One region of the Dermacoccus sp. Tok2021 genome, then DNA from elsewhere that is predicted to be linked to it. Evidence: riboswitches for the same ligand, from Rfam matches in the RefSeq annotation. Region 1 holds a riboswitch; the other holds the start of a gene.
What was found. Region 1 has a riboswitch for thiamine pyrophosphate ahead of thiC (phosphomethylpyrimidine synthase ThiC). Riboswitches for the same ligand answer to the same signal wherever they lie in the genome.

Region 1 (15,644 bases):
GCGCAGGGCCGACGTCCGTGCCCGCTGTGCAACGAGCCGCTCGATCCCAGCGGTCATGTCTGCCCTCGAGCCAACGGGTACCGCCGCCGTTGAGCGAACCCAAGGAATCGGGAGGTTCGCTCCCTGAGCACGCTCGGTGGACGCTCGAAGGCCGTCTCGTCGAGGCGTCCAACGTCGTCCTGCGCATGGCCGACGTGAGTTCACTCGCCGAGGTGCCGGACGACCCGAGCGAGCTCCCGGACCACGCGGCCCGCGCCGTGTTCAAGCCCGTGGCGGGCGAGCGTCCGCTGGCCGACTTCCCCCGAGGCACCCTCGCGCACCGGGAGGTTGCGGCGTCCCTCGTGTGCGCCGCGCTCGGCTGGGATCACGTTCCCGAGACCCGGTGGTTCGAAGACGACCTGGGCGAAGGCTCACTGCAGCGCTGGGTGGGTCCCCTCGTCCCGACGGAGCAGGCACACGTCGCGCTGCTCGACGAGGAGGAGTTCGTCTCCCAGCAGGGGTCGGTCCACCCGATCGCCGCGTTCGAGGGTGAGGAGGGACCACTCGTCCTCGTCCACACCGACACGCCCGCCCTGCGGCGAATCGCCGTGTTCGACGTCGTGACGAACAACGCAGACCGCAAGGGCTCCCACCTCATCGAGACACCCGAGGCACTGTTCGCCATCGACAACGGCCTCACCTTCCACACCGACGACAAGCTGCGCACCGTCCTGTGGGGCTTCGCCGGTGACCCACTGGAGGAGCCGATCGAGACGGCGCTTCGGCGCCTCGTCTCGGCGCGAGGGGAACTCACACAGGGGTTGGCCCCGCTCCTCACACCGGCCGAGATCGAGGCGCTGCACGCGCGCACCGACGCACTGCTCGAAGCCGGCACCTTCCCGGACCCACCCGAGGAGCGCTACGGCCTGCCCTGGCCGCCGCTGTGAGCGCGTTAGGCTGGGCGGCGTGAAATCGTGGTCCGCGCCCTCCCTGCCCGCCGTCTCGACCACCGCAGGAGCGGACACGCCGTTCGCCCTCTTCGACACGGCCGCCGGGAAACCCCTTCCGATCGAGCCCGCCGAAGCAGCCGGCATGTACGTCTGCGGCATCACTCCGTACGACGCGACGCACCTCGGTCACGCGGCCACCTACGTCACCTTCGACCTGGCCCACCGCGTCATGCGGGACATGGGCATGAAGGTCACCTACGTCCAGAACGTCACGGATGTCGACGACCCACTGCTCGAACGTGCCACCCGTGACGGTGTCGACTGGCGCGACCTCGCCACGAGCGAGATCGAGCTCTTCCACGGCGACATGGAAGCCCTTGCCGTTCTGCCGCCGCAGCACTACATCGGCGTCGTCGAGTCCATGGGCTCACACGCCGCCAATGTGACGAAGCTCGTCGAGTCCGGCGCGGCCTACGCCTCGCCGGTGCCCGAGGGTGAGGACGTCGCCGACGGCGCGGCGGACATCTACCTCGACCTCGCGCAGCAGCCCACGTTCGGCGACCTGTCGCACTGGAGTCGCGAGGAGATGCTCGACGTCTACGCCGACCGTGGCGGTGACCCCGAGCGCCCTGGTAAACGCGACGCGCTCGACCCGCTCCTGTGGCGCGCCGAGCGCGCGGGGGAGCCCGCCTGGAACGGCGGTTCGGTCATCGGACGCGGTCGCCCCGGATGGCACATCGAGTGCACCTCGATCGCGCTCGAGCACCTCGGTTCCGGTTTCACTCTGCAGGGCGGCGGCACCGACCTCGTCTTCCCGCACCACGAGATGAGCGCGGTCCAGGCCGTCGCGCTCACCGGCCAGGTGCCCTTCGCCCGTCACTATGCCCACCAGGGCATGGTCGGGTACGAGGGCGAGAAGATGAGCAAGAGCAAGGGCAACCTCGTCAAGGTCTCCGTGTTGCGCCGTGAGGGCGTCGACCCGATGGCCATTCGTCTCGTCATGCTCGCGCAGCACTACCGCAGCGACTGGGAGTACACCGACGCCATGCTCGAGGCGGCCAAGGAGCGACTGGCACGCTGGCGTGCCGCCACGTCCAACGATCGTGGGGACGCCGAGGCCGTCGTCGCGGATCTGCGCCGGGCCCTGCGCAACGACCTCGACACCGCATCGGCGCTCGCCGCCGTGGACGCTTGGTGTGAGACCGCGGAGAACGAGGCCATCGGTTCCGGTGGCCAGGTCCGCGAAGCGGTCGAGGCCCTGCTCGGCGTCCGCCTCTGAGTCACACTCCGACTCTCGCGAGGATCGGCCCGTCCCCACGTGGGGGCGGGCCGGTCCTTGTTCGTGCGCTCAGAGCTGGTCGTCGTCGCGGCGGCGCAGGAACTGCTCGAACTCCTGCGCGATGGCGTCTCCCGACGCCTCGGGCAGTTCGGTGACGTCGACGGTGTTCTCGAGCGTGTCGACGTAGGACGCCATCTCACCGTCCTCCGCCACGAGGTCGCTCACACCCCGTTCCCACGCGCGCGCCTGCTCCTCGAGATCGGCCAGGGGGAGCGGCGTCTCGAGAAGGCGTTCCAGCGCGCTGACGACGGTCAGGGAGACCTTCGGCTGGGGCCCACCGAGCGCGTATCGAGGAACGGTCACCCACATCGAGAGCGTCTCGTACGCAGTGCGACCGAGGGCATCGACGAGCACCCCGACGATGCCCGTCGGTCCGATGTAGGTGGGTGTCCGTGCGTCGTGGGCCGCCCGGGTCACCGGCTGAGGGGACGTGAAGGCGACGGGGAACGGACGCGTGTGGGCCACTTCGCCGTCGAGCACGCCGCACAGGACCACGCGACGGGGGTTCACGTCGTCGAGCATCGTGAGCAGTTCGTCGAGGAACGCCTTCCAGCGGAACGACGGTTCGATGCCCTTGACGAGCAGCACATCGCCCACCCCGGCCATCACCGCGTGGTGGACCTCGGTCGTGCGCCAGATGATGCGACGCTCGCCGTCGACGACGTCGACGCGCGGCTGGTTGACCTGGAAGTCGTAGTAGTCCTGAGGATCGATGTCGGCCCACAGCCGAGCCTTCGTCTGGGTGACGAGGTGGTCGACGGCGTCCAGGGCCGCACCGGACACGTCGTTCCACCCCTGGAACGCGACGATGACGGTGGGCGCGGTCTCGGTGACGAGTTCGAAGTGACGACGCACTGCGGGCACCCCTTCGGGTCGAAAGATCGGCAAGCGTTCCAGTATGCGGCCACGAGGCTGCGCGCACCAAGGCCGGTACCTCGCTCCCGCTTAGCATGTGGCGTTCAGACCATCTTCGGTGAAGGGACGTCACGTGAGCAGCCGCTCCAAGACAACGACCGACCAGGACGAGTTCGTCACGACCAGCACGGATCGCACGGACGAACTCAGGCGCCTCCTGAGCGATCGCCTCCTCATCATGGACGGCGCCATGGGAACGATGATCCAGCGCGCCGGGCTCACCGAAGCCGACTACCGCGGCGAGCGTTTCGCCGACTACCCGAGCGACCTGCGGGGCAACAACGACCTGCTCTCGCTCACCGCGCCCGACGTCATCGAGGGAATCCACCGCGAGTACCTCGAAGCCGGCGCCGACATCGTCGAGACGAACACCTTCAACGCCCAGCGCATCTCGCTCGCCGACTACGACATGAGCGACCTCGCGTACGAGCTCAACGTCGCCTCGGCGGAACTCGCGCGCAACGCCGCCGATGCCGTCGCCACCGACGAGCGTCCCCGCTTCGTGGCCGGCGCCATCGGCCCGACGAACCGCACCGCGTCCATCTCGCCGGACGTCAACGACCCGGGCAAGCGCAACATCTCCTTCGACGAGCTCGTCTCGGCTTATCTCGAGCAGGCCGAAGGACTGGCCGACGGCGGCGTCGACATCATGCTCGTCGAGACGATCTTCGACACCCTCAACGCCAAGGCGGCTCTGTTCGCACTCGACGTCCTGTTCGAGCAGCGCGGCCGCCGTTGGCCCATCGTCATCTCGGGCACGATCACCGACGCCTCGGGACGTACGCTGTCGGGCCAGACGAGCGAGGCGTTCTGGAACTCGGTGCGCCACAGCAAACCGCTGGCCGTCGGCCTCAACTGTGCACTCGGCGCGGACGAGATGCGACCGTACGTCGCCGAGATCTCCCGCATCGCAGACTGTTTCGTTTCCTGCTACCCGAACGCGGGGTTGCCGAACGCCTTCGGTGAGTACGACGAGACGCCCGACGCGATGGCGGGGGTCGTCACGACGTTCGCCACCGACCGACTCGTCAACATCGTCGGTGGATGCTGCGGCACGACCCCGGACCACATCGCGGCCATCGCGGAAATGATCGAGAAGCTGCCGCCACGTCCGGTGCCCGAGATCGGTTCTGCTCTAAGGCTTTCCGGCCTCGAGCCCTTCACCGTCGACGACGACTCGCTCTTCGTCAACGTCGGTGAGCGCACGAACATCACCGGTTCGGCTCGATTCCGCAAGCTCATCAAGGACGGCGATTACCCCACCGCCTTGTCTGTGGCTCGTCAGCAGGTCGAGAACGGCGCTCAGATCATCGACATCAACATGGACGAGGGGATGATCGACGGCATCGAGGCGATGGACCGCTTCTGCAAGCTCATCGCGTCCGAACCCGACATCAGCCGCGTTCCGGTCATGGTCGACTCCTCGAAGTGGGACGTCATCGAAGCCGGACTCAAGTGCATCCAGGGCAAGTCGATCGTCAACTCCATCTCGATGAAGGAGGGCGTCGAGCCGTTCGTCGAGCAGGCGCGACTCGTCAAGCGCTACGGCGCTGCGGCCGTCGTCATGGCCTTCGACGAGGACGGCCAGGCCGACACTCTCGAGCGGCGCAAGGACATCTGCCGACGCGCCTACGACATCCTCACCGGCCCCGAGGTGGGCCTGCCGGCCGAGGACATCATCTTCGACCCCAACATCTTCGCCATCGGTACGGGTATCGAGGAACACGCCAACTACGGCGTGGACTTCATCGAGGCCACGCGCTGGATCAAGGAGAACCTGCCGGGTGCCCTTGTCTCCGGCGGCGTCTCCAACGTCTCGTTCAGCTTCCGCGGCAACAACCCCGTGCGCGAGGCGATCCACGCTGTCTTCCTCTTCCACGCCGTCTCCGCGGGGATGGACATGGGCATCGTCAACGCGGGCGCGCTCGTCGTGTACGACGAGATCGACCCCGAACTGCGCGAACTCGTCGAGGACGTCGTGCTCAACCGTCGACCCGACGCCACGGAGCGCCTCCTCGAGGCCGCCGAGCGCTTCAACACCGGCGACGCCGTCGCCGAGACGAAGTCCGAGAGGTGGCGCGAGGAGCCGGTGCGCGACCGCATCACGCACGCCCTCGTCAAGGGCATCGACGACTTCATCGAGGACGACACCGAGGAAATGCGCGCGGAGCTCGAGGCCGAGGGCAAGCGCCCGCTCGAGGTGATCGAGGGCCCGCTCATGGACGGCATGGGCGTCGTCGGCGACCTCTTCGGTGCCGGCAAGATGTTCCTGCCCCAGGTCGTGAAGTCGGCCCGGGTCATGAAGAAGGCCGTCGCGTACCTCATCCCCTTCATCGAGGCGGAGAAGGTGAAGAGCGGCACGACGGGCAAGCAGACGAACGGCACGGTCGTGCTCGCGACGGTCAAGGGCGACGTCCACGACATCGGCAAGAACATCGTCGGCGTGGTGTTGCAGTGCAACAACTACGAGGTCATCGACCTCGGCGTCATGGTGGCCGGGCAGAAGATCCTCGACGCTGCCCGTGAGCACGAGGCCGACATCATCGGCCTGTCGGGCCTCATCACGCCCTCGCTCGAGGAGATGGTGAACGTCGCGGGGGAGATGCAGCGGCAGGGCTTCGACCTGCCCCTGCTCGTCGGGGGCGCCACGACGTCGCGCGCACACACCGCCGTCAAGATCGATCAGCGCTACGACCAGCCCGTCGTGTGGGTCAAGGACGCCTCGCGCTCCGTACCGGTCGTTGCCGCGCTCCTGTCGAAGGGCGCCCGTCGCGAGGCGCTCCTCGCGGACGTGACGGCCGACTACGACTCTCTGCGTGCGCGCCACGCGGCCAAGCGTGACGACCGCCCGCTGCTCAGTCTCGATGCGGCTCGGGAGAACCGCCCGATGCTCGACCTCGGTGCTGTGCCCGCAGCGCCGGCACTCGCCGCGGACGGGGCGCCGGTGACACGCACGTTCACCGACTACCCCGTGAGCGAGCTGCGCGAGTACATCGACTGGCAGCCCTTCTTCGCCGCGTGGGAGATGAAGGGTCGCTTCCCGGACATTCTGAGCAACCCCGCCCAGGGTGAGGCAGCACGCAAGCTCTACGACGATGCGCAGGAGATGCTCGACCGCGTCGAGGCCGAGGGCTGGCTCCACCCGGCCGCCGTCATCGGCTTCTGGCCCGCCGCGGGCGACGGCGACGACACCGTCCTGTTCACCGACGCCGAGCGTTCCGACGAGCGTGCTCGTCTGCATCACCTGCGCCAGCAGGGTCAGCACCGCGAGGGCGTGCCGAACCGTTCCCTGGCCGACTTCGTCGCGCCGCAGGGCTCCGGCGTGGACGACTGGGTCGGCGCCTTCGCCGTGACCGCCGGTACCGAGCTTCCGGCTCGGATCGCCGCGTTCAAGGAGGAACTCGACGACTACTCCGCGATCCTGCTCGAGGCCCTGGCCGACCGATTGGCCGAGGCGCTCGCCGAGCGCATGCACGAGCGCGTTCGCACCGAGTTCTGGGGTCACGAGGCAGGGGAGAACCTCTCCAACGAGGACCTCATCGCGGAGCGCTACACCGGCATTCGCCCCGCGCCGGGCTACCCGGCGTGCCCCGAGCACACGGAGAAGGACACCCTCTTCGAGTTGCTCGATGTCACGCGTGAGATCGGTGTCGAACTCACCGAGTCGCGTGCGATGTGGCCGGGAGCGTCGGTGTCCGGGTGGTACTTCGCCCACCCCGAATCGCGCTACTTCGTCGTCGGACGGATCGGGCGCGATCAGGTGGAGGACTACGCTGGGCGAAAGGGCTGGTCGGTGAAGGACGCGGAGCGTCATCTCGCCCCCAACCTCAGCTACGACCCGGAAGACTGACCGTGAACCCGACGCCCCACCTCACGCGCCTCGAGCAGCGTGTCACGCACGCCCCGACGAGGCCTCACGGCGTGCTATGGGACATGGACGGAACACTCATCGACACCGAGCCGTACTGGATGGAGGCCGAGAACGACCTCATCGAGTCGCACGGCGGCACGTGGAGCGACGCCCAGGCGTTCCAACTGGTCGGCAACGCGCTCATCGTCTCGGGGCGCATCATCAAGGAACAGACCGGCATTCCCCTCACGCCGGAGGAGATCGTCGACGCCCTGCTCGAACGTGTCGTCGTCAAGCTGCGTGAGCACGTGCCGTGGCGACCGGGGGCCCGCGAGCTCCTGCTCGCGGCGCGCGACGCGGGTCTACCGTGCGCCCTCGTCACGATGTCGTACGAGTCGTTCGCCCGGGTTCTCGTCGATTCCCTGCCTGCGGGGACGTTCGAAGTCGTCGTCACCGGCGACATGGTCGAACACGGCAAGCCGCACCCGGAGCCGTACCTGCGGGCCGCACACGACCTCGCGCTCGCGCCCGAGCAGTGCGTCGCGATCGAGGACTCCGCCACCGGCGTGCGCTCCGCCGTCGCGGCCGGGGTGCCGACGCTCGCCGTGCCGCACCTCGTCGAGATCCCGCAGCTCGACGGCCTCGTCGTCGTCCCCGACCTCGCCGCCGTCAGCCTCGACGACCTGCCGCGTCTGGCGGAGCAAGCTCGCGCGACGGGCTGACGCTCGAGCCGCCCCGGCAGGCCGTGGCACAGGCGAATGTGACCGAAAAGCGCAGATGGGTACGCCGTTCGCGAATGTGGACGTAGATCGCAGATGGGGCGGAGACAAGAGTCGGTGAGGGGCGGAGTCGAGTTGCTTCACCCCCCACCGTTGCGAACCCGTCAGTCCTGGGGCGTGGGGGTTGCCAAGGCGTGGGCGGTGTCGGGTTCGACGTAGACGCTGCGTCCGAGCTCGACGAACGTCTTCGACATCTGCTGCATGCCCTCACGGGCCTCGCTCTCGCTGACGACGCGCTGCTGGGCGCCGGCGTCACCGAAGCGGTGGCGCACGTCCTGGCTGATGCGCATCGAGCAGAACTTCGGCCCGCACATCGAGCAGAAGTGTGCCGTCTTCGCCGCCTCGGCGGGCAGCGATTCGTCGTGGAACTCGCGCGCGGTGTCGGGGTCGAGCGACAGGTTGAACTGGTCGTTCCAACGGAACTCGAAGCGCGCCTTGCTCAACGCGTCATCCCACGCCCGCGCGCCGGGGTGGCGCTTCGCGACGTCGGCGGCGTGCGCCGCGAGCTTGTACGTGATGACGCCGGTCTTGACGTCATCACGGTTCGGCAGCCCGAGGTGCTCCTTCGGCGTGACGTAGCACAGCATCGCGGTGCCACCCATCGCGATCGTCGTCGCGCCGATTGCGGAGGTGATGTGGTCGTAGCCGGGTGCGACGTCGGTGACGAGCGGGCCGAGCGTGTAGAACGGCGCGCCGTCACACCACTCCTGCTGCAGGCGCACGTTCTCCTCGACGAGGTCGAGCGGCACGTGCCCGGGGCCCTCGACCATGACCTGAACGTCGAACTGCCATGCCCGCTTCGTCAGCTCGGCGAGGGTGCGCAGCTCGGAAAGCTGCGCCTCGTCGTTGGCGTCGGCGGTGCAGCCGGGGCGCAGTCCGTCACCGAGGGAGAAAGCGACGTCGTAGCGGGCGAAGATCTCGCACAGCTCGTCGAAGTGGGTGTAGAGGAAGTTCTCCTCGTGGTGCGCGAGACACCAGCCGGCCATGATCGAGCCGCCGCGGCTGACGATGCCCGTGATGCGCTCGGCCGTCATCGGCACGTAGCGCAGCAGCACGCCGGCGTGGATCGTCATGTAGTCGACGCCCTGCTCGCACTGCTCGATGACGGTGTCGCGGAAGATCTCCCACGTCAGCTTGTCGGCCTCACCGTTGACCTTCTCGAGGGCCTGGTAGATCGGCACAGTGCCGATCGGGACGGGGGAGTTGCGGATGATCCACTCACGCGTCGTGTGGATGTCGTCACCGGTCGACAGGTCCATGACGGTGTCGGCGCCCCACGTCGTAGCCCACGTCAGCTTGTCGACCTCCTCGGCGATCGACGACGTCACGGCCGAGTTGCCTATGTTCGCGTTCACCTTGACGAGGAAGCGGCGCCCGATGATCATCGGCTCGCTCTCCGGGTGATTGACGTTGGCCGGGATGATCGCGCGCCCGGCGGCGACCTCGTTGCGCACCAGTTCGACGGCGCAGTTCTCGCGGGCGGCGACGAATCGCATCTCGGGGGTGATCAATCCCCTGCGGGCGTAGTGCATCTGGGTGACGACGGCACCGCCCTTGGAGCGCAGCGGTGCGCGACGTTCGCCGCGCCACTCGCGGCTCGCCTCACCGCGTCGGACGGCCGAGCGGCCGTCGTCGAGCAGGGTGCGTTCCCGACCGGCGTAGGTCTCGACGTCGTCGCGCTCGGCGATCCACTCGGCGCGCAGCGGCGGCAGCCCGACCTCGGGGTCACTGCCCGGGCCGGAGGTGTCGTACAGCTCGACGGGAGCGTTGGCCGCGCCGGTGCCGGGGGAGTTGTCGAGGATGACCTCGGTGTAGGGCACGCGCAGGCCGTCCGCGTCGCGGTACTGCTTCCGGCGAGCGTCCGATCCGTCAGCGGGGGTGGTTGCGCGCGTCTGAACGGGGGCCGACGTCGGCGACGTGGCTGCTCGGTCGGTGGTGGCCGCGAGCTCGCGGGAGTTGAACGTCGTCATGATGGTGCCTCCTTCGGATCGGGCGAAGGCACGGCAAGACCCCACGCAACAGATGTCGACGAACGTCGGCACCGAACGGAGGATGAGCGACCACGAGGTCTCCTTGGCTGCCTGCGCCGGCATGATCCGGGTCAGGTCGGGTAGCGGTCGGAGCAGTATCAGCTCCCTCTCAGCCCTGTTCTCAGGACTCCCACGAAGGACGCTTCCGACTATGGCACATCCCGGCAGACGAACGTGACGAAGGGGTCCGTCAGGTTCATGACGAACCTGACGGACCCCTTCCGGTCACGAGTCGTGCTCAGCCGCGCAACATCTCTTCCATCGTCGGCACCGCGACGAACGGATCGCGCGCCCGATTGCGCGTATCGGCAAGCGTACGAAACGATTTCGACGATGTTCTCGGCGCTTCTTCAACCTTGGACGAGCGCGCCTCAGAACTGCCGTTCACCGCCACGTCCGCTCCGCCGAGCCCGCGCTCTAGCTGCTGCGTCAACTCATCGGCAGCCTCGCTCGCACGCGCTTCCAGGCCTCGCCCGGCCCAGTCGTCGGGCGAGGCGTAGACGGCCGTCGGCATGACGAGCGCCTTCATGTACGCGAACAGCGGGCGCAACGCGAAGTCCGTGACGAGCGAGTGCCGGGCCGTGCCGCCGGTGGCGGCGACGACGACGGGCACGCCCGCCATCACGCCGTCCGGCGTCACGTCCCAGAAGCCCTTGAACAGACCCGTGTAACTCGCCTTGTACGTCGGCGTCACCGCGATGACGGCATCCGCACGACCCAGGGCCTCGTACGCCTCGTCGAGGTGGCCCGTGGCGAAGCCGGTCAGCGACGCCGACGCGATCTCCTGCGAGAGGTCACGCACGTCGATACGCACGACATCCGTCGTCAGACCGGCCTGATCGGCCCGGGTGACGACGGCCTTCGTCAGACCGTCGGCCAGACGGTGCGTCGTCGACTCCTCGCTCAGGCCGCCGCTGACGACGACGAGCGTCTTGTTCTCGCTCATGTCCACTGCCTTTCTCGGGTCGTGAATCTCGCTCAGCGGTCCTCGGCGCGCGAGCCGGTGACCTCGTCACGGGAGACGCGCGTCTCGTCCTCGACCTTCGCGCCACCGGCGGCGGCGACGAGTGAGGCGTGCGTCGGGGCGTCCGGCACACCGGCGGCGCGGCGCTTGGCGAACTCCTCGCGCAGCACCGGGACGACCTTCGTGCCGAGCAGCTCGATCTGATTGAGCACCTCCTGGTGAGGGATGCCGCCGTGGTCGACGAGGAACAGCTGGCGCTGGTAGTCGCCGACGTACTCGCGGAAGCCGAGCGTGCGCTCGATGACCTCGTCGGGGGTACCCACCGTCAGCGGCGTCTGCGTCGTGAAGTCCTCGAGGGAGGCGGCGCCGCCGTAGACCGGGGCGTTGTTGAAGTACGGACGGTAGGTCTCCATCGCCTTCGACTTCGAGTCAGCCATGAACACCTGACCACCTAGACCGACGATGGCGTCCTCCGCGCGACCGTGACCGTAGTGCTCGAAGCGCTCACGGTAGAAGCGCACCATCTGAGCCGCATGCTCCGGCGGCCAGAAGATGTGGTTGTGGAAGAAGCCGTCACCGTAGTAGGCGGCCTGCTCGGCGATCTCGGGGCTGCGGATCGAACCGTGCCAGACGAACGGCGCGACGCCGTCCATCGGACGCGGGGTCGAGGTGAAGCCCTGCAGCGGCGTGCGGAACTTGCCCTCCCACGTCACGTTCTCCTCGCTCCACAGCTTGCGCAGCAGGGCGTAGTTCTCGATGGCCAGCGGGATGCCCTCACGGATGTCCTTGCCGAACCAGGGGTAGACCGGTCCGGTGTTGCCGCGTCCGAGCATGAGGTCGACGCGCCCGTCGGCGAGGTGCTGCGCGTAGGCGTAGTCCTCGGCGATGTGCACCGGGTCCGTCGTCGTGATGAGCGTCGTCGCGGTCGACAGGATGATGTTCTTCGTCACCGCGGCGAGGTTGCCCATGAGGACGGGCGGGCCGGCGGGGGCCACGAAGGGCGGGTTGTGGTGCTGACCGGTGGCGAAGACGTCGAGACCGACCTCGTCGGCGACCTTGGCCATCTCGACGGTGTTCTTGATGCGCCGGTGCTCGCTGACCGTGCGACCCGTCGTCGGGTCCGTCGTGACGTCGCCGACCGTGAAGATTCCGAACTGCATGACGACCATCCGAAGTAGTTGAAAGTGAAACTACTCCAGGAACGGCGCCCGGTCGAGTTCTATTCCCCGGAGCGACAACGCGGACGGGGGGCGCGCCCTTGTCGTCCGCGGGCGTCCACCACCGAGCCACGAACCTTCCGACCGCGTACGACGTCCGGCGGAGCAAGTCCGCACGACTCCATCACACGCTGAAGGGCTGGCCGTAAGTCGCCGTCGACATCTCCCAGGTCGGCGCTCGAGTGCGGGTCGAGGGCGAGCACGCCGGCATTGTCGGGCAGCGGCGGGGGAGTGCCGCCCCAGGCGGGACACAGCGCCTTGTGGTCGCACCAGCCGCAGAGGAACGACTTGCGTGGACGCCAGTCACCCGTCTGCGCGGCGCGCTCGATGGCTCGCCACAGAGCCGTGATTTTGCGCTCGAGAGCCCGCAGGTCGTCCTCGTCGGGTTGGTAGCGCACGAATTGGCTGTTGCCGAGGTAGACGAGCTGGAGCATGAGCGGCATGACGCCTCGAGTTCGCCAGATGACGAGCGCGTAGAACTTCATCTGGAACAGGGCCTTGCCCTCGAAGAGCTCCGACGGTGAGCGCCCCGTCTTGTAGTCGACGACGCGGATTTGCCCGCCGGGTGCTACGTCGAGCCGGTCGATGTACCCACGCAGGGTGAGGCCGTCGAGGTCGGCTTCGACGTAGAGCTCGCGTTCGGCGGGTTCGAGGTGCTGCGGGTTCTCCAGGTCGAACCACTTCTCGACGAGCTTCTCGGCGTCGCGCAACCACGTCGCGAGGTCGTGGGGCGTGCCGCCCGCGAGTTCGGCGAGTTCGGGTTCTTCGGCGAGCATGTCCTCCCACGCGTGCGGGACGAGGGAGAGCGCGTGCTCGAGTGTTCGCTGCGGCGCCTCGACGTCGAAGATGCGCTCGAGCACCGAATGGACGAGCGTGCCGCGCGCCGCGGCCGGGCTCGGCGGCTCGGGTAGCTTGTCGATGACGCGGAAGCGGTAGAGCAGCGGGCACTGCATGAAATCGGACGCTCGTGAGGGGGACAGCGCGGCGACCATTCGGCGAGCCTATCGCGCGTAACTCACACCGCCCGAGCGACGCCGAGCCACGCCGCCTAGGCTTTCCTCATGCCGTCGACGTCCCCGGGTCTCAAGATCGCCACGCTGCGCGGCGTGCCCGTCTACATCGGCCGATCCTGGCCGATCATCGCCCTCGTCATCGTCGCGCTCTTCGGCCCGCAGGTCGCCCGACTGCACCCCGAATGGGGAGCCGGCGCCTACCTGCTCGCGGCCGCGTACGCCGTGCTCCTGCTCGTCAGCGTGCTCGCGCACGAGGCTGCTCACGCCGTCGTCGGCCAGGCCTGTGGTTACCGCGTCAACCGCATCGTCGCCGACCTGTGGGGCGGCCACACGGCCTACGACTCACCCGACGCGACACCCGGGCACTCGGCGCTCGTCGCCGTCGTCGGGCCCCTGACGAACCTCGTCCTCGCCGGCGCCGGATGGTTCGCCCTCACCCAGTCGAGCGGTGACGGCGCGGGCCATCTGCTGTTGCTCGCGTTCACCTTCAGCAACGGCTTCGTCGGGTTGTTCAACCTCCTGCCCGGGCTGCCTCTCGACGGCGGGTTCATCGTCGACGCCCTCGTGTGGAAGGTCACCGGTAGCCGGGCCAAGGGCATGAAGGCCGCGGGCTGGTGCGGCCGAATCGTCGCTGTCGCCGTCGTGCTCTGGGCCCTCGTGCCGGTGCTTCGCGGCGAGGGCTCGACGTGGAACCTCATGTGGTTCGCGCTCATCGCCATGTTCCTGTGGCGAGGTGCCAGCACCGCCGTCACCGTGGGCACGAACCGGGAATTCCTCTCCGGCATCCGAGTGGCCCAGGTGATGCGCCCGGCAGTGTCAGCCGCCGCCGACACGCCCGTCTCGGCACTCCCCGAGGGGCCGGACCCCGTCGTCCTGCTCGGAGCTTCCAACGAACCCGTCGCCGTCGTCCCGCCCGGCGCTCACGTGCGGGTTCCGCTGGAACAGCGTGACCGCGTGCCGGCCAGTGCGATCGCCGAAGCCATCGTTTCCGGCGCCACCGCCATCGTCGCCGACACCCAGGCTGACATCACCGCCGTCCTGCCGGGTTTCGAGGGCGACACGACGCCGCAGCTCGTCGTCGTCACGCAGCCCGCGCCGGCCGCCGCGCCGCCGCACGGCGAGCAGGTCATCGGCGTCGTCCTGCTCAGCGATCTCGAGCGCGCCCTGCAGGCGCACGCGGGAGCGCAAGGCCGCGACCTGCGTACCACCTAAACTTCTCGGCATGACCGACGCCGATCGCCCGTCCGACCTTCCCGCCGCACCCACGGGAGCCGAGTACCGCCGCGGCCCCTTCCGCGAGGGTGAGCGCATCCAGCTCAGCGACCCCAAGGGCCGCATGCACACGATCACGCTGACGCCGGGCAAGCAGTTCCACACCCACCGCGGCTTCGTGCGCCACGACGACCTCATCGGCTCGCCCGACGGCGTCACCATCACGAACACCGCCGGCGTCGAGTACCTCGCCCTGCGTCCTCTGCTGTCCGACTACGTCATGTCGATGCCGCGCGGCGCCGCCGTCGTCTACCCCAAGGACGCCGGCCAGATCGTCACCATGGCCGATGTCTTCCCCGGCGCTCGCGTCGTCGAGGCCGGTGTCGGTTCGGGCGCCCTGTCGATGTCGCTGCTGCGTTCGGTCGGCGAGCACGGCCGTGTCTACTCGTTCGAGCGTCGTGAGGACTTCGCCGCCATCGCCGCCGGCAACGCGCGCGAGTTCTTCGGCACCGACCACCCGGCCTGGAGCATCACGATCGGTGACCTCGTCGACATGCTCCCGCAGACCGTGGAGGCCGGCACGATCGACCGCGTCGTGCTCGACATGCTCGCGCCGTGGGAGTGCCTCGAGGTGGCCTACGACGCGCTCGCCCCCGGCGGCGTCCTCATCTGTTACGTGGCCACGGCGACCCAGTTGTCGCGCGTCGCGGAGGCCACCCGCGAGCACGGTGGCTTCACCGAACCGCAGGCATGGGAGAGCCTCGTGCGCGGCTGGCACCTCGAAGGTCTCGCGGTGCGCCCCGAACACCGTATGCACGCCCACACCGGCTTCCTCATCTCCACGCGCCGTCTCGCGGACGGCGTCGAGGCCCCGCTGCGCAAGCGTCGCCCGGCCAAGGGCGCCTACGGCGAGGACTCTGCCGGAGGCGGCGCCACGGACAACGGCAACCCGCCGCAGACGCCGGACGACGCGTGGACCCCGGACGCCGTCGGCGAGCGCCCCGTCTCCGACAAGAAGATGCGCAAGCTCGTGCGCTCCTTCGAGAACACCCCGACCGCGCAGGCGCTCGCAGCCGAGTCGGGCGCGTCCATCGACGACGAGCCGCGTGACGAGGCCGACGCGACGGACGGCGTCGTCACCGACCAGGACTGACGCGTCCCCGCCGAGGTTCGTCGGCTGACCCCAGCGAAACCCCCGGATGCCGCACGTCGGCGCCGGGGTTCGCTCTACCCGGCGAGCCCTGCTCGATAGGGTGGGCGAAAAGGCGCGCTCGACGCGCCACCCCGGCTTCGAAGGAGGACGAGCGGCGATGAGCGTCCCGCAGTTCGACCCGAGCGACACGTCAAAGCCCACCGACGCCGACGTGCGTCAGTTGCGCTCCAACCTGTCGACCAT
Region 2 (15,644 bases), on a different contig from region 1:
CGACCGCGCCGCCACCGCCGCCCCGGAGGCCTTCGGCGAAGGCCGCCTCAAGAACCTCGTCGGTGGTGAGTGGCTCTCCAACGGCACCGACGAGATGCTGACGAGCCCCGTCGACGGCAGCTCGCTCATCAACCTGCCGAAGCTCTCCGTCGAGGAGGCTCAGGCCGCAGTCCACGCCGCGACGCAACAGCACCGCGAGTGGCAGAACGTTCCGCTGGCCGAGCGCAAGAAGCGCGTCCTCGCCGCCGTCGAGGCGATGACCGAGGTGCGCGACGACCTCGCGCTGCTGCTCGCCTGGGAGATCGGCAAGCCGTGGCGCCTGGCCTGCGCCGATGTCGACCGCGCCCTCGACGGCGTGCGCTGGTACGTCGAGGAGATCGACTCGATGATGGACGGCCGCCGCCCGCTCGAGGGGCCGGTGAGCAACATCGCGAGCTGGAACTACCCGATGTCGGTGCTCGTGCACTCCGAGCTCGTGCAGATGCTCGCGGGCAACGCCGTCATCGCGAAGACGCCCTCACAGGGCGGCGCGACCTGCCTGACGCTCGCGCACGCGATGATGGCGCGCGAGGGACTGCCCGCGACGCTCATCTCCGGCAGCGGCGCCAACCTCTCCGAGGTGCTCGTGCGCTCACCCGAGATCGGGGCCATGGCCTTCGTCGGTGGGCGCTCGAACGGCGGCAAGATCGCCGCGCAGCTCGTCGACACCGGCAAGCGCCACATGCTCGAGCAGGAGGGCCTCAACGCCTGGGGCATCTGGAACTTCTCCGACTGGGAGGGCCTGGCCGCCCACCTCAAGAAGGGCTTCGAGTACGGCAAGCAGCGGTGCACCGCGTACCCGCGTTACGTCGTGCAACGCGAGCTGGTCGACAAGTTCCTCGAGACCTACCTGCCCATCGTGTCGGAGCTGAAGTTCGGCCACCCGCTGGCCGTCGAGAACGACGACGACGATCTGCCGGAACTCGACTTCGGCCCGATGATCAGCGCCTCCAAGGCCCGCGAGCTGAGCGAGCAGGTCGACGACGCGATGCACCGCGGCGCCGTGCCGATCTACCGTGCCGACGTCGAAGCGCGCGGGCGCTTCCTCGAGGGCCAGGACACCTCGGCCTACGTCGCCCCGACGACGCTGCTGTCGCCCGCAACGGCCAGCTCGCTCATGCACGCCGAGCCGTTCGGCCCGATCGACACGATCGTCGTCGTCGACACCGAGGCCGAGCTGCTCGCCCAGATGAACGCGTCGAACGGTGCGCTCGTGGCGAGCCTGGCCTGTGACGACGAGGTGCTCGCACGACGCCTCGCGCGCGAACTGCAGGCGTTCAAGGTCGGCATCAACAAGCCCCGCTCGCGCGGCGACAAGGCCGAGCCGTTCGGTGGGTACGGCGCCTCGTGGCTCGGCTGCTTCGTCGGCGGCGAACTGCTCGTGCAGGCCGTGACCGAGGGGCCCGAGGGCGAGATGCTCTACGGCAACTTCCCGGAGCACTCGCGCTACCCCGAGCGCAGCTGATCCGTCGCTCTCCCCACGTGCCCTCCGGCCCCTGCGGTCGGAGGGCACGTTGCATCGCGCGGAAGGGTCGCGCAACGTCCGGCGAACTCTCGGTGAAGCCCCTGGCGTGTCGCTGACGGCGTCGGCGACGGTGAGCACGTGAGCCTCACCGACATCGCGGTCGCCCACCGGGGCGGCGCCGGCCTCGCGCCCGAGAACACCCTCGCCGCGTTCGAGATGTCGCACGCCCTCGGCCTGCGCCTGCTCGAGACCGATGTCCAGGTGACGAAGGACGGTGTTGCGCTCGCCTTTCACGACGCGACGCTCGCGCGAACGGCCGGGATCGACGCGCGTGTGCGAGATCTCACGTGGGAGGAACTGCGCGCCGTCCGGGTTGGCGGTGAGCCGATCCTGCGCCTCGACACCCTGCTCGACGCCTTTCCCGATGCGAGTTTCCTCATCGATCTCAAGACGGTGCGCGCAGCGGCCCCACTCGTCGACGCCGTGCGCCGCACGCGCAGTGCCGAGCGCGTCTGCGTCGCCGACGGCCGAGACACCTGGCTGCGCGATGTCGCCGAGACGACCGGCTGCGCGCGTTCGCTCGGCTGGCGCGGCCTGTTGACGCTCATGGGTGCAGCGAAGACGGGCACCCGAGCCCCGCGGCGCGTGCTTCACGGCGCGTTCGCCGCCCACATCGCCACCCGGCTGGGCGGCATCCCGTGGATGGCGGATGCGCGAGCCGCCGCACGCCTGGTCGACATGACGCACGACGCCGGGCTTCGCCTCGTGACGTGGACCGTCAACGACAGCGCCCAGATGACCCGCTACCTCGACGCGGGCGTCGACTCCGTCATCACCGACCGACCGGACCTGCTGCGTGAGGTGCTCGTCGCCCGCGGCGCGTGGACGGCGCCCGAAGGTTCGCCGCTCGTGCGCGCTCAGCCGAAGCGCACCGCCCCCGAGGAACTGACGCGGACTCCGACACGCGCGCCCTCGTCGAGCGTCGCGGCAGTCGGCGCGTCATCGCTCGGATAGGCGATCGCCTCCAGTTCGCGTCCCGGCAGCGCGTCGAGGGTGACGCTGACGTGCGTCGCCTCGCCCGACGCCGACACGCGCACGACCCTTCCGGCCAGAGCACCGGGAACATCGACCCCGACGACCCGCAGGCCACCGCGCCGCAGCGCCCAGGCAGCGCGTTCGAGGCCGAGTCGCTGTGCCTCGTCCGGGGTGAGGTGCGTGGTGAACCCGAGGAAGTCAGCGGTCTCCTCGTCCACCGGGTGAGCCCAGACCTTGCGCGTCGAGCCGTGCTGAACGATGCGACCGTCGCGCATGATCGCCATGTCGTCCGCGACCGTGAGCGCTTCGTCGTGATCGTGTGTGACGAAGAGGGCCGTCGCACCCTCGGCGAGCAGAACGGAGCGCAGATCGCCCGCCAGGCGTTCGCGCAGCGAGCGGTCGAGAGCCGACAGCGGCTCGTCGAGCAGGAGCAGCCGGGGGCGCGCGGCGAGCGCCCGCGCGAGCGCAACCCGCTGCTGCTGGCCGCCCGAAAGCGTTGCCGGACGGCGTGATTCGAGCCCCGAGAGCCCCACGAGGTCGAGCAGTTCGGCCACGCGGGCATCACGCTCGGCGGCCGGTGCGCCCCGTCGCGCCAACGCGTACGCCACGTTGCCTGCCACGTCGAGGTGGCCGAAGAGTTGCCCGTCCTGGAACATGAGCGCGAAGTCGCGCTTGTGGGTGGGCACGCGTGTCACGTCGGTGCCGGCGAAGGCGATGCGCCCGGCCTCGAGCGCCTGCAGACCGGCGACGGCGCGCAGGAGCGTCGACTTGCCGCAGCCACTCGGGCCGAGCACGGCGAGCACGCGCCCGCGCGGCAGCGTGAGGGAGACGTCGTCGAGTGCCGGTGTGGCGTTGCCGGCGAAGGTGACGCGGGCGTCCGTCACCTCGAGGCCTCCGGCGTCCTCCCGATCCTGGGGCTGCGTCATCCGTCCATCCTTCCCGCGGCGCTGCCGCCGATGCGTTCCACGGCAGCCATGACGAGGGCCGTCACCGTCGCGAGCAACACGGAAGCCGCCATCGCTGCCCCGAAGTTGCCCGCGCCGGGGCGGCCGAGCAGTTGATAGATGAGAACGGGCAGCGTCGGCGACTCGGGCTGGGCGAGAAACGCCGTCGCCCCGAACTCGCCGAGCGACACGGCGAGGGCGAACCCCGCCGCGGCGACGAAGGGACGCCACAGGTGTGGCAGGTCGGCCGTCATCCAGGCGCGCAACGGGCTCGCGCCGAGGGCGGCCGCGGCTTCACGCGACCTCGGGTCGAGCGAGCGCAGCACGGGTACGAGCGCGCGCACGACGAGCGGCAGCGCGACGGTGGCCTGCGCGATCGGGATGAGGATCGGCGAGCTGCGCAGATCGAGCGGCGGACGGTCGAGGGTGAGAAGGAAACCGAAGCCGACCGTCACGGCCGAGACGCCGAGCGGCAGCATGAACGCAGCGTCGAGGCCCGCAATGACGCGGCGGCCGCGCGGCGTGCGAGCCCGCCACGAGACGACGACCGACACCATGACGCCGAGCGCGAGCGCGAGCAGTGCCGCGTCGAGGGCGATGCGCCACGAAACCGAGAGGGCGGCCAGGGCGGCCAGTTCTCCGCCGAGCGCGCGGTAGTGCACGAGGGACCAGCCGTCGCCGTCACGCAGCGAGCGCAGGACGAGGGTGAAGAGAGGTGTGACGACGAGAGCCAAGGCGAAGAGGGTGGCAGCGAGCGCCGGGGCGTCGGATCGGGTGACTCGGCGCGGCTCGTCGGCCACCGCGACGCCGCGGCGCACAACGGAATCACTGCGCCGCAGACCCGAGCGGGCCCGCTCAGCGCCGAGCAGCAACAGCGCGACGAGGACGAACTGCACGGTCGAGAGCACCGCGGCGGCGCGCAGGTCGAGGAACTCGACCGTGAGCGAGTAGATCTCGGTCTCGAGCGTCGCGTAACGCAGCCCGCCGAGCATGAGCACGATGCCGAACGCCGTCGAACAGAAGAGGAACACGACCGTCGCGGCACTGACGACGGCGGGACGCAACGCCGGCCACGTCACCGTCCGGAAGACCTGGGCGGGCGATGCTCCGAGGCCGGCTGCCGCCTGCGCGGTGCGCGGGTCGAGGGAGGCCCACAACGGCCCGACCGTGCGCACGACGACGGAGATGTTGAAGAACACCATCGCGAGCAGCACCGGCTGCCACGTTCCGTCCCACCCCAGCGCCGCGAGCGGCCCGCCGGGGGCGAACAGCGAGCGGAACGCCACGCCGACGACGACCGTCGGCAACACGAACGGCAGGACGACGAGGGCGCGCCACAGCCCCGCCAACGGCACCCGCAGGCGGTAGAGCACGTGCGCGACGGGCAGCCCGAGCGCCACCGAGCAGAGCGTCGCGAGCGCCGCCATCCACAGCGTGAACCACAGCACGCGCAGGGTGCGCGGGCGGGTGACGACGTCCCAGGCACCCGCGAGGTCAACGCCCCCACCGTCGCCCGTGACGCCGCGCACCGCCATCGCGAGAACCGGCCACGCGAAGAAGATGCCGAGGAAGACGAGCGGCACCGCGGCGAGCAACGCGAGCACGAGCACGCGCGGGAGGGACGAGGTTCCCGCGCGTGCTCGTGCTGCCGGCGCAGCCACGCCGTCACGGCTCACTTCGACGTGACGTCCTTCCACTGCGTCAGCCACGTCTGACGCTTCTCGTCGATCTGCGCCGGCGAGACGTCGATCGTCTTCTCGGCGGGCTTCACCGTCTTCGCCCACTCAGGCGGAAGCTCGACGGAGGAGTCGACCGGGAAGACGTACATCGAGTTCGGCAGCGACTTCTGGAAGCTCTTGCCGTTCATGAAGTCGATGAACGCCTTGGCGCCCTCGGGGTTCTTCGCGCCCTTGATGACGCCCGCGTACTCGTTCGAGCGGAAGCACGTGTTGCCGAGCGCCGACGTCGTCGACTTGCCCGCACCGTCCACCGTGAACGCCGGCGAACTGTCGTAGCTGACGACGATCGGGCGGCTGCCCTTGCCCTCACCGGCGGTGTAGTCGACGTTCCAGGCGTCGCTCCAGCCCGACGTCAGCTTGAGGCCGTTGCTCATGAGCTTCGTCCAGTACGGCTTCCAGCCGTTCTCGCCGTACTTGCCGACCGTCGCGAGGAAGAACGCCATGCCGGGCGAACTCGACGAGGCACCCGGCGCCACCATGAGGTTCTTGTACTCCGGCTTCGTCAGGTCGTCGAGGCCCGCCGGCTTCTTCTTGTTGTTCTTCGTGAACCACGCGTCGTCGACGTTGACGCACACCGACGCCGTGTCGATGGGCGACAGCACGCCCTTGCCCTGGCCGTCCGGCAGGTCGTACGTCGACGTCGACCCGGCAGCAGCCTTCGACGTGTACGGCTCGAGCACGCCCTCCTTCGTCACCCTCGAAGCAAACGTGTTGTCGATGCCGAAGACGACGTCGCCCGTCGGGTTGTTCTTCGCGAGCACCAACTTGTTGGCCAGGGTGCCCGCATCGCCCGACTTCGACACCTTCACGGTGTAGCCGGTCTGCTTCGCGAACTCGTCCATGACGGCTTTGTCGGGTGCCCAGGACTCGTGCGTCACGAGCGTCACCGTCTTGCTCTTCGCATCCGACGCTGACGCCGACGACTTCGTCTTCGTGTCACTGACGCTGCACGCCGACGTCGCCAACACCGCAACACCGGCCACCAGCGCAGCCACCGTCGTCGGCACGGGGTGGGAACCACCCGTCCGCTCGGTCACGTGGAACTTGCTCATCACGACGTCCTCCTCACCTCGAGTGAGGGACCACGTCCGCAAGCGGCACGAGCCGCGCACGAACGGGTGAGTCTCGACTTCCTCCGCCGGTGCTAACCGGTTCAGGTTCGAGGGTTTAGTGCCCTACCTCGGCACGATCTCAGCGCAACGTGCGCTCCCCTGTCGTTCGCAGGCGACATTACACGTCGACCAATCGGCCCGCACGACTGGCGAACACACAACACCGCCTGCGAATATGGGCACAAGACATTGACCACCCTTGGAAGGGGAGACAACATGGGCAACCTCGTCTGGAAGGTACTCAGCCTCGGCGCCGGAATCGTCGCCAGCAAGGCAGCCACCACCGTCGCGACCAAGGGCTGGAAGGCCGCCACCGGCAAGAGCCCGCGCAGCGCCAAGGACCCGAACGCCGGCATCCTAGAAGCCGCCATCTACGCCGCCATCTCCACCGGCGCCCTCGCCGCCGCCAAGATGTACGCCGAGCGTCGCGCAGCCGACTACTACACCAAGTCCGCCGGCCACCCGCCGCAGGCGCTCGTCAAGCGCGCCGAGGAAGAGGCCAAGGAAGCCAAGAAGGGCAAGAGCCAGGCGCCTGTCGTCGTCATGAAGTGATTCCCTTCGTGCTGTCGCACCGAGCGTGGCGGCCGAGCCTGCGAGGCCGCCACGCTCGGTGCGACAGCACTCGGGGGAGTCCGCTTCCAGCGGGGTCGCGCACTCAAGGAGTGTTGCGGCCCCGTTGCCGTACCCGGCTCTTCATACCCGCCGGGTTGATCGTTTCCCTGCGTGACGGGGTCGCGCACTCGAGGAGTGTTGCGGCCCCGTTGCCGTACCCGGCGCTTATGCCGCGAGTCTTTTCTCCCCCTTTGGGGTGAAGTGTTACGACGCGTCATGACGGGAGTTTTCGCGTTCCTTCCGCTGCACCGCGACGCGCTGTAGCGTCATCGCATGACGACGACGTCCGCGGGTGAAAACCCCACCAACAGCGGCCCCCACGAGGGCGTTCCCGGCGCGTTCTCCGCGTACCGCGACTACATCCCCGCCACCAAGGGCGTGCACGACGAATCCGTCACCGCCGACGCCAAGATGCGGCCCGACTACTGCACCGTCCTCAGCCGCATCGAAGCCCTCGGCCCCGAACGCCTCACCGCGCGCCTCCGGGAAACCGCCGATGACCTCGAAGAACTGGGCGTCACGATCAACTCCAAGGACGGCAACCGCCCCTACCCCATCGACATCGCGCCCCGCATCATCACCGCCGAACGCTGGGCCGAGATCAGCGCCGGCCTCGAACAGCGCGTGCGCGCGCACGAGCTGTTCCTGCGTGACGTCTACGGCCCGGGCGAAATCCTCAAAGCCGGCCGCATCGACCGCGAGGTCCTGCGCCGCGCGCCCGGCTACTCCAAGGACGGCCACAAGGTGCCCGAAGGGTTCGTCCGCGCCGGCCTGTGCGGGCTCGACCTCGTCTCCCCCTCCGCCGGCGAGTGGATCGTCCTGGAGGACAACCTGCGGATGCCCGGCGGGCTCGGCATGAGCCACATCAACCGGCGCATCCTCGAAGACCACTTCGCCGAGATCCTGCCCACGCCCGGCAAACTGCGTCACCCCCGCGAGGCCTACCCCATCCTGCGCGAAGCCTTCCTCGCGGCAGCAGCTCTCGTCGAGGGCGCAGACGCCGACGACGAACTCGGCCTGTGCATGGTCTCCCCCGGTGAAACCGACACCACGTGGTACGAGCAGAACCTCGTCAGTGGCGAAATCGGCGCGGCCCTCGTCACCGCCGACAAACTGCTCGTCGACGACGGCATCCTCTACCGCCTCGACGGTGACGATCGCCACCGCGTCCACCTCCTCAACCCGCGGATGGGCGAGGAGGAACTGTTCGGCTCCGAGGGCGCCGACGGGCGCAAGCTCGGCGAGACACTGCGCGACGTCATGGCTGCCGGTGCCGTCACCATCATCAACGCCCCCGGCAACGGTCTCGCCGACGACAAGGCCGTCTACGCACTCGTGCCCTACATGATCGATTTCTACCTCGGCGAGGAACCCCTCATCGGCCAGGTGCCGACGTTGCTGTGCTCCGACGAGAAGCAGCGCGAGGAGGTCCTCGACCGGCTCGACGAGCTCGTCGTCAAGCCCATCGACGGCTACGGCGGCACCGGCATCACCGTCGGTCCCGAGTGCTCCGAGGACGAACTCGAGGAGCGACGCAGCGAAATCCGAGAGACGCCGGCGCGGTTCGTCGCGCAGGACATCATCCCGCTCTCCACACTGCCGACGCTCTCCGACGGAGCATTCGCGCCCAGTCACGTCGATCTGCGAGCCTTCGTCATGCAACGCCCGGACCCGGACGACCCCTCTCGCACGAACGCCCAGACGGCGCCCACCGCGATGACGCGAGTCGCTCCGGTGGGCACGATGATCGTCAACGTCTCCGCGGGCGGAGGCGGGAAGGACACCTGGATCAAGTCGTGAGCTTCAACCCCCGAACGAGCGAGACCTCGCCCGCCCGGCCGTCGGTACGCCACTCACTTCACCCGTGCCTGTCCCCCGACGGCAAGCTGCTCGCCGCCGTCGTCATCGACGAGGACGGCTACCCGCACGCCGTGCAACGTCCGCTCGCCACACCCGACGGCGTCGGTGCCGGCCCCGAACGCACCGTGCCCATCCCGACGCCGGGCCCGGTGCGCAACGTCGCGTACTCCCACGACGGTCACTGGATCGCCTGCGAGGTCGCCCCCGACGGTGGTGAGCGCGAGGAGATCTGGCTGTTCACCACCGACCCGGACGACCAGAGCGCGGTCAACCCGTTCGAGTTCACCGACGCGACCGTGCAGATCGTCTGCTGGGACGGCGTCGAACTCGCCCTCACCGCCATCGACGACTCGGGTCTGGCCGAAGGTCGCGTCCTGTCCGCCGTCACCCAGGACGTGCGCGTCGTCGACCGGCGGGTCGGCGGCGAACTCGTCCACGTCCGCGATGGCGTGGCGCTGTTCCGCGTCGGTTCGCGTGGCCACCGCGAGTTGCTGCGCGTCGACGTCGGGGGCGCCTGGTGGCCGCTTCTGCCGCCCGACCCCGGGTCGACGACCGACGCCGGCGTCGTGCTCGACGCAGGGCACGAGAGCGGAGTCATGCGAGCCCTCGTGCGCAGCGACCACCACGGCGAACGCTTCCGCCTGCTCGACGTGCGCGTCGGCCCCGACGGCACCGACGTCCGTGAACTCGCCGCGCGGGCCGACGCCGATCTCGACGAGTTCTCCGTCAGCCGTGACGGGTCCACCGCCACGCTGCTGTGGAACCACGACGGCCGCAGCCGCATCCAGATCCTCGACCTGCGCTACGGCGAACCCCGCGAACTCCCCGCGCCGCGCTTGCCGAAGGTCGTCGTCACCTCGCCGTCCCTCACCGCGGACGGACGGCTGCTCACGTTCTGTGTGCAGGGCCCCGAGTTCCCACCGCGCGTCGTGCTCTGGGACGTCGCGCACGGCACGTGGACCGGCGACGAGCCCGGCGCGAACCTGTCGCCCGAGGATCCGAGACCACCCATCGGTGCGCCCGGCCCGCTCGCGCGCTACAGCGCGGAGCCGAAGGGCGAAACGGCAGCGCCCGACCCAGAGGCCGACGAGGCTGACTCACGTCCCCTCACCGTGCTCGTCGACGCCGGCAGCGCGACGTTCGTCCCCGAACTCGTGCGCTACCCCGCACGCGACGGCCTCGAGCTCACGGCGTGGGTCTACCGCTGCGGTGACGAGCCCGCGCCGACGATGGTCTACTTCCACGGTGGCCCCGAGGGGCAGTCGCGGCCGAGCTACAACAACGTGCTGCGTCAGGCCGTCGACGCGGGCTACACCGTCGTCGCGCCGAACGTGCGTGGTTCGTCCGGCCAGGGGCGTGCGTTCAGCCACGCCGACGAGCGCTACTCGCGCCTGTCAGCCATCGACGACGTCGCCGACACCGTCGCCCACCTCGTGAAGACCGGCATCTCCGACCCCGAGAAGTTGGTGGTCAGCGGACGCTCGTACGGCGGTTACCTCACCCTCGCGACGCTCGTGCGTCACCCCGAGCTGTGGCGTGGCGCCATCGCAGCCTGCGGCATGAGCGACCTCGAAACGTTCTACCGCGACACCGAGCCGTGGATCGCCGTCGCCGCTCTGCCGAAGTACGGCCACCCCCTCCAGGAGCGCGAACTGCTGCAGGAGTTGTCGCCGATCCACGGGCTGGGAGAGGTCATCGTTCCCGTGCTCTTCGTCCACGGCGCGCACGACACCAACGTGCCCGTCAACGAGACACGTCAGGCCATCGCCGTCCTGGAGTCGAACGGGGTGGGCACCGACCTGCTCCTGTTCGAGGACGAAGGCCACGAGTTCGTCAAGAGAGCCAACCGGCACCGCCTCGGTGACCGGGTCGTCGCATTTCTCGAGGAGGTACTGGGCTGATGTTCGGTCGAGGCAAAGGTTCCAAGGCGCCGGAGGGCGACCTCGCCGCGCAGGTCGTCGAGTGGCGGCGGTGGCTTCACGAGAACGCCGAGCGTTCGTACGAGGAGCACGAGACGACGGATTACGTCGCCTCAGTGCTCGAGGACATGGGCCTCAAGGTTCACCGCTTCGACATGGGCACCGGTCTGTGGTGTGACGTTCCCGCCGCCGACGGAGCCTCGTCGAAGGACGTCGTGGGGCTGCGCGCCGACATCGACGCCCTGCCCATGACGGAGGACACGGGGCTCGACTTCGCGAGCGCCAACGAGGGCGTCAGCCACGCGTGCGGGCACGACGCGCACACGGCCATGCTGCTCGGCGCCGCGTCGCTGCTCGTGGCCGACCCGCCCCCGCAGCCCGTGCGCCTCATCTTCCAGCCGGCCGAGGAGACACAGCCCGGCGGTGCGAAAAAGTGCGTCGAGGAGGGCGTCACCGACGGTCTGACGCAGCTCATGGGGTTGCACTGTGACCCACACCGTCCCACCGGCGAGGTCGGGGTCATCGCCGGCCCCATCACCTCCTCGAACGCCAACTTCGGCATCACCGTGACGTCGTCGGGCGGTCACACGGCCCGTCCGCACGAGACGGGCGACACGATCTTCGCCGCTGCGCAGATCGTCACCGGGCTGACGGCGGCGCTCGACCGCCGCGTCGACCCGCGCGCCGGCGCGGTGCTGACGTTCGGTTCGATCAACGGCGGCAGTGCGGTCAACGTCATCCCCGCGAAGGTGGAGATGTGGGGCACGCTGCGCAGCGCGAAGCGTGACGTGTGGGAGATCGGCGAGGAACTCGTCACGACGTCCGTCGCGTCGATCGCGGCCACGTTCGGCGTGGAGGCTGAGGTCACGTACACCCAGGGGCCTCCGCCGGTCATCAACGACGAGGAGTGCGCCGAGCGGGCGCGCGCGGCCGTCGTCTCGGTGTTCGGTGAGGAGGGTGTCGGCACAGCGGAGCAGTCCTCCGGCGGCGACGACTTCTCCTGGTACCTCGACTCCGTGCCCGGCGTCTACCTACGCTTCGGCGTCCACTCCGGCAAGGGCGAGGAGACCGACCTGCACCACCCGGGGTTCCTGCTCGACGAGGACGCCCTCGCCGACGGCGCCCGCCTCTTCGACGCCTTCGCCCGCGGCTGACACCACGCTCCGGCCCACATGGTGACAGTTGGGGTACTTGGTGACGTTCAACCGTCACCAAGTACCCCAACTGTCCCCAACTTCTCCGGAGGCTTCACGCCGCTCGCGTGACAGCCATCGCCTCGCGGATCGTTCGAACCAACCGAACCGGCGGCGACAGGTCGCTCCAGGTGAAGCGCACCACGACGTAGCCAAGTCGCCGCAGTCGCATTTCGCGTCGCTTCTCGGCACGCAGCGCCTCGGGGTGCGTGTACTTCACCATGCCGTCGAACTCGAGGACGACACGAGTCCCTTCGACGAGGAAGTCAACGCGGGCGAACGGGAGCGACTCGTCGTCCCAGATCTCCACCTGCGGAATCACTGCGATTCCGGCATCCCGGCAGATCAACCGCAGGAGTGATTCGCCGGCGGATTCGATCGCTCCGTCGGCGAGCTCGACCGCTGCACGAGCCTGCCCGACACCGGCCTTGCGACCGTAGGCGACCAGTGCTGATTCGAGCTCCCCCGGGGTTCCGCCCTCGAACAGGTAGGAGTCGGCACTCACGACACCCGCCCGCAGACCTTCGTGTGCGGCAACCTCGATGGCGGCCTCAGCGGCAGCCTGCACACCCAGCCCATCGACCTGCTCCGGCGCCTCGCCCCAGGCCCGACGGCACACGAAGTCGTCGCGCCTCGATTGCACCCGTGGGTGGCGCGCCACTTCGATGCGATCAGGGAAGCGCAGGACCGCGAGCCGGTGAACCACGAGGGCGGATCCGCCGATGAGGTGCGCCCCCGGGAGCGTCTGCAGGAGTGCCTCACAGCGGCGCACATGGTGAAGTCGACGAGCGGCGAAGTGGTCCATGTCCGCGGCGCACGGATCGACGATGCCGTACGCCCCGTAGCTGTACGACGTCACGAAGCCTGCGCGACGCCACGCCCTCAGCGTTGAGACGTCGATCCCTGCGGAGGCGAGATCACGCCGGGTGACGTAGGTGAGGCCGTCTGCCAGACGGCGGGCGAGATACGGCGGTAAGGGAGCGGCGGGCATGTCTCAAGGCTGGATCGACTCGGCAACGTTGTCACGCATGGCCATCTCGACCCTGTGGATAACTCGGAGTTGGTGGCAGTTGGGGTACCTGGTGACGGTTGAACGTCACCAGGTACCCCAACTGTCACCAACTTCTGGCGCCTCCTGCGTCAGGCGCGGCGGCGGTGGAAGAAGTCGGTGAGCACCTCGGCACACTCGGCTTCGCGGATGCCGCCGACCACCTCGATGCGGTGCGTGGAGCGGGAGTCACGCACGACGTCCCACAGCCCACCGCACGCGCCGGCCTTGCGGTCCCACGCGCCGAGCACGATGCGCGGCAGCCTCGCCTGGACGGCGGCACCGGCGCACATGAGGCACGGTTCGAGCGTGACGACGAGCGTGCAGCCGTCGAGGCGCCAACTCCCGCGGGACGTCGCGGCCCGCCGCATCGCGACGATCTCCGCGTGCCCGGTCGGATCGCCGTCCGCCTCACGCAAGTTCGCGCCGACACCGGTGACGGCGCCGCCCTCGTCGACGACGAGCGCCCCCACCGGAACGTCCCCCGCAGCCGCCGCTTCGCGCGCTCGGGCGAGGGCGTCCGCCATCCACGTCGCATACGTCGTCTCGACGGCAGGTGCTGCAGGCAGGTCCACGGGTTAAGTTTGTCCCATGCGTGTCATCGTCGCCGACCACCCGCTCATCTCGCACAAGCTCACGACGCTGCGGGACAAGCGCACCGACTCCCCCACGTTCCGCCGCCTCGCGGACGAACTCGTCACGCTGCTCGCGTACGAGGCCACGCGCGACGTGCGCGTCGAAGAGGTCGACGTCGAGACCCCGGTGACGAAGGCGCGCGGCATCAAGCTCGCCACGCCGCGTCCCCTCATCGTGCCGATCCTGCGCGCCGGGCTCGGCATGCTCGACGGCATGGTGCGGCTGCTGCCGACGGCGGAGGTCGGCTTCCTCGGCCTGGTGCGCAACGAGGAGACCCTCGAGGCCACCACGTACGCCAACCGTCTGCCCGACGACCTCTCGAGCCGCCAGGTCTACGTCGTCGACCCGATGCTCGCCACGGGTGGCACGCTGGCCGCGACGATCGACTACCTCGTCGAGCGCGGCGCCGACGACATCACCGCCGTCGTCCTCATCGCGGCACCCGAGGGCGTCGAGAAGCTGCGCGAACTCACGGCGCACATCAACGTTCCGATCACCGTCGTCACCGGCGCGATGGACGAGAAGCTCAACGAAAACGGCTACATCGTGCCCGGCCTCGGCGACGCGGGAGACCGCCTCTACGGCATCGCGAAGAACGACGCCTGAGATTCGCCGTCACTGGCGGCGCGACGGCTCACCCCAGGTCGATCGTATCGCCCCAGCCGACGTCACGCGCCTGCTTGTAGAGCGCGCCCCGCTTCTTGCTCACGACGGCGCGGCGCACCTGTCCACTGGCGTTCGAGGCATCGTTCGATTCGCACACCTGCAGTTCGACAAAGCCTTTGTTCTTGCGCGGGTGCCGGATGACACGCGCCGGCTGCTCACTGGCTGACGCGTCGGCGGCCGGAGCCGCGAAGCCCTGCGCGAGATGCGCCGGTCGTCGCACCATCGCGACGTAGCTGAACTTCTCGTCCTCGTGCGACAGTTCGCCGCCCTTGATCTGCCGGTGCACCGACGAGCGATTCACCCGGGCCGCGAAGTGACACCAGTCGGGCTCGTCCTTCGCCAGCAGGGGGCACTCGCCTTGGTGCGGGCACGGCGCCGCCACCTGCCAGGTCTCCGCGAGCAACTGATCGCGCGCTCGCAGGATGCGGCGGTAGCCGTCCGGCGTCCCGGGTTCGACGATGACGATGGCGCGCGTCGCAGCAGCAGCCGCCTCGGCGACGATCTTGTCGGCCTGCTCGCTCGTCAGTTCGCTGAGCACGTACGAGACGGTGACGAGCTCAGCCCCACCCGCGGACGGCGACCCGACGGAGACGTTCCACGACCCGACGCGCCCTTCCTGCCATACGGTGCGCGCGAGCGCGGACACCCCGCTGGCCTTCGCCAAGCGCTGCCCCAGGTCGAGTGCTTCGGGCACCTGATCGAGAACGCTCACTTCCTCGAGCGAGTCGAAGACGTCAGCGGCCGCCCAGGCCGCGGCCCCCGTCCCGCCGCCGAGGTCGGCGAGCGAACGCACGGAGCCCGCCTCGAACGTCCCCGATGCCGCGAGCGCCCGCAGCGCGGCGCGCACCGCGCCGAACGTCGCCGGCATCCGGTAGTGGGCATAGGCCAGGACATCGACCGGCTTGGCGAGGATGGGGTCGGACGCCGCAGCGACCGCGCGGTAACGCGTCGACAGCCGCTCGACGGCCGCCGTCAACTGCTTGAGCGCCGTCCCCGATGCCTCGCGCTCGAGGGCTTCACGCAACGTCATCGACAGATCCACAGGCGCGAGCCTACTGATCCGTGCCCCGGCGCGCCTTCTTCGCTCATACCCCAGGCGCTGGAAGAATGCACGAGTTGCCCGTCCCTCTTTGGGCGCGTCGCCCACCCGAGAGAGAAGACATCGAAATGGACAAGATCAACTTCAAATCGATCCTGAAGTTCTTGTTGTTCGCGTTCCTCATCTACGCCATCTTCAGCTCGCCCGGTCAGTCGGCGGACGTCGTCCGCTCCATCGGCAACGTCCTGCGCAACGCGGTCACCAACCTGGGCGAGTTCTTCGACGCGTTGCTCGGCAAGAGCTGACGCCATGGGCCCGCTGCGCCCGACCCGCCCGT

Region 2: it holds a riboswitch for thiamine pyrophosphate, as region 1 does, so the genes downstream of both, K9D12_RS05695 (thiamine ABC transporter substrate binding subunit) here and thiC (phosphomethylpyrimidine synthase ThiC) in region 1, are expected to answer to the same signal.

What each region holds. Positions count from the first base shown of each region.
Region 1 covers NZ_JAGTHU010000001.1:279,440-295,083, reverse strand. The annotation lists gene K9D12_RS01385 (DUF3090 domain-containing protein) at 1-93, shown strand, start outside; gene K9D12_RS01380 (SCO1664 family protein) at 90-926, shown strand; gene mshC (cysteine--1-D-myo-inosityl 2-amino-2-deoxy-alpha-D-glucopyranoside ligase) at 946-2,208, shown strand; gene K9D12_RS01370 (PAC2 family protein) at 2,278-3,156, opposite strand; gene metH (methionine synthase) at 3,257-7,033, shown strand; gene K9D12_RS01360 (HAD family hydrolase) at 7,036-7,755, shown strand; gene thiC (phosphomethylpyrimidine synthase ThiC) at 7,917-9,782, opposite strand; TPP riboswitch at 9,872-9,986, opposite strand; gene K9D12_RS01350 (CE1759 family FMN reductase) at 10,081-10,788, opposite strand; gene K9D12_RS01345 (CE1758 family FMN-dependent luciferase-like monooxygenase) at 10,821-11,966, opposite strand; partial or broken gene K9D12_RS01340 (RecB family exonuclease) at 12,197-13,015, opposite strand; gene K9D12_RS01335 (site-2 protease family protein) at 13,085-14,248, shown strand; gene K9D12_RS01330 (tRNA (adenine-N1)-methyltransferase) at 14,259-15,401, shown strand; gene arc (proteasome ATPase) at 15,559-15,644, shown strand, end outside.
Region 2 covers NZ_JAGTHU010000007.1:15,393-31,036, forward strand. The annotation lists gene K9D12_RS05675 (aldehyde dehydrogenase family protein) at 1-1,504, shown strand, start outside; gene K9D12_RS05680 (glycerophosphodiester phosphodiesterase family protein) at 1,643-2,518, shown strand; gene K9D12_RS05685 (ABC transporter ATP-binding protein) at 2,422-3,465, opposite strand; gene K9D12_RS05690 (ABC transporter permease) at 3,462-5,192, opposite strand; gene K9D12_RS05695 (thiamine ABC transporter substrate binding subunit) at 5,156-6,274, opposite strand; TPP riboswitch at 6,336-6,445, opposite strand; gene K9D12_RS05700 (DUF4235 domain-containing protein) at 6,551-6,886, shown strand; gene K9D12_RS05705 (circularly permuted type 2 ATP-grasp protein) at 7,220-8,746, shown strand; gene K9D12_RS05710 (alpha/beta fold hydrolase) at 8,743-10,707, shown strand; gene K9D12_RS05715 (amidohydrolase) at 10,707-11,879, shown strand; gene K9D12_RS05720 (DUF559 domain-containing protein) at 11,974-12,909, opposite strand; gene K9D12_RS05725 (nucleoside deaminase) at 13,059-13,493, opposite strand; gene upp (uracil phosphoribosyltransferase) at 13,558-14,208, shown strand; gene K9D12_RS05735 (small ribosomal subunit Rsm22 family protein) at 14,237-15,310, opposite strand; gene K9D12_RS05740 (hypothetical protein) at 15,436-15,612, shown strand; gene K9D12_RS05745 (PH domain-containing protein) at 15,617-15,644, shown strand, end outside.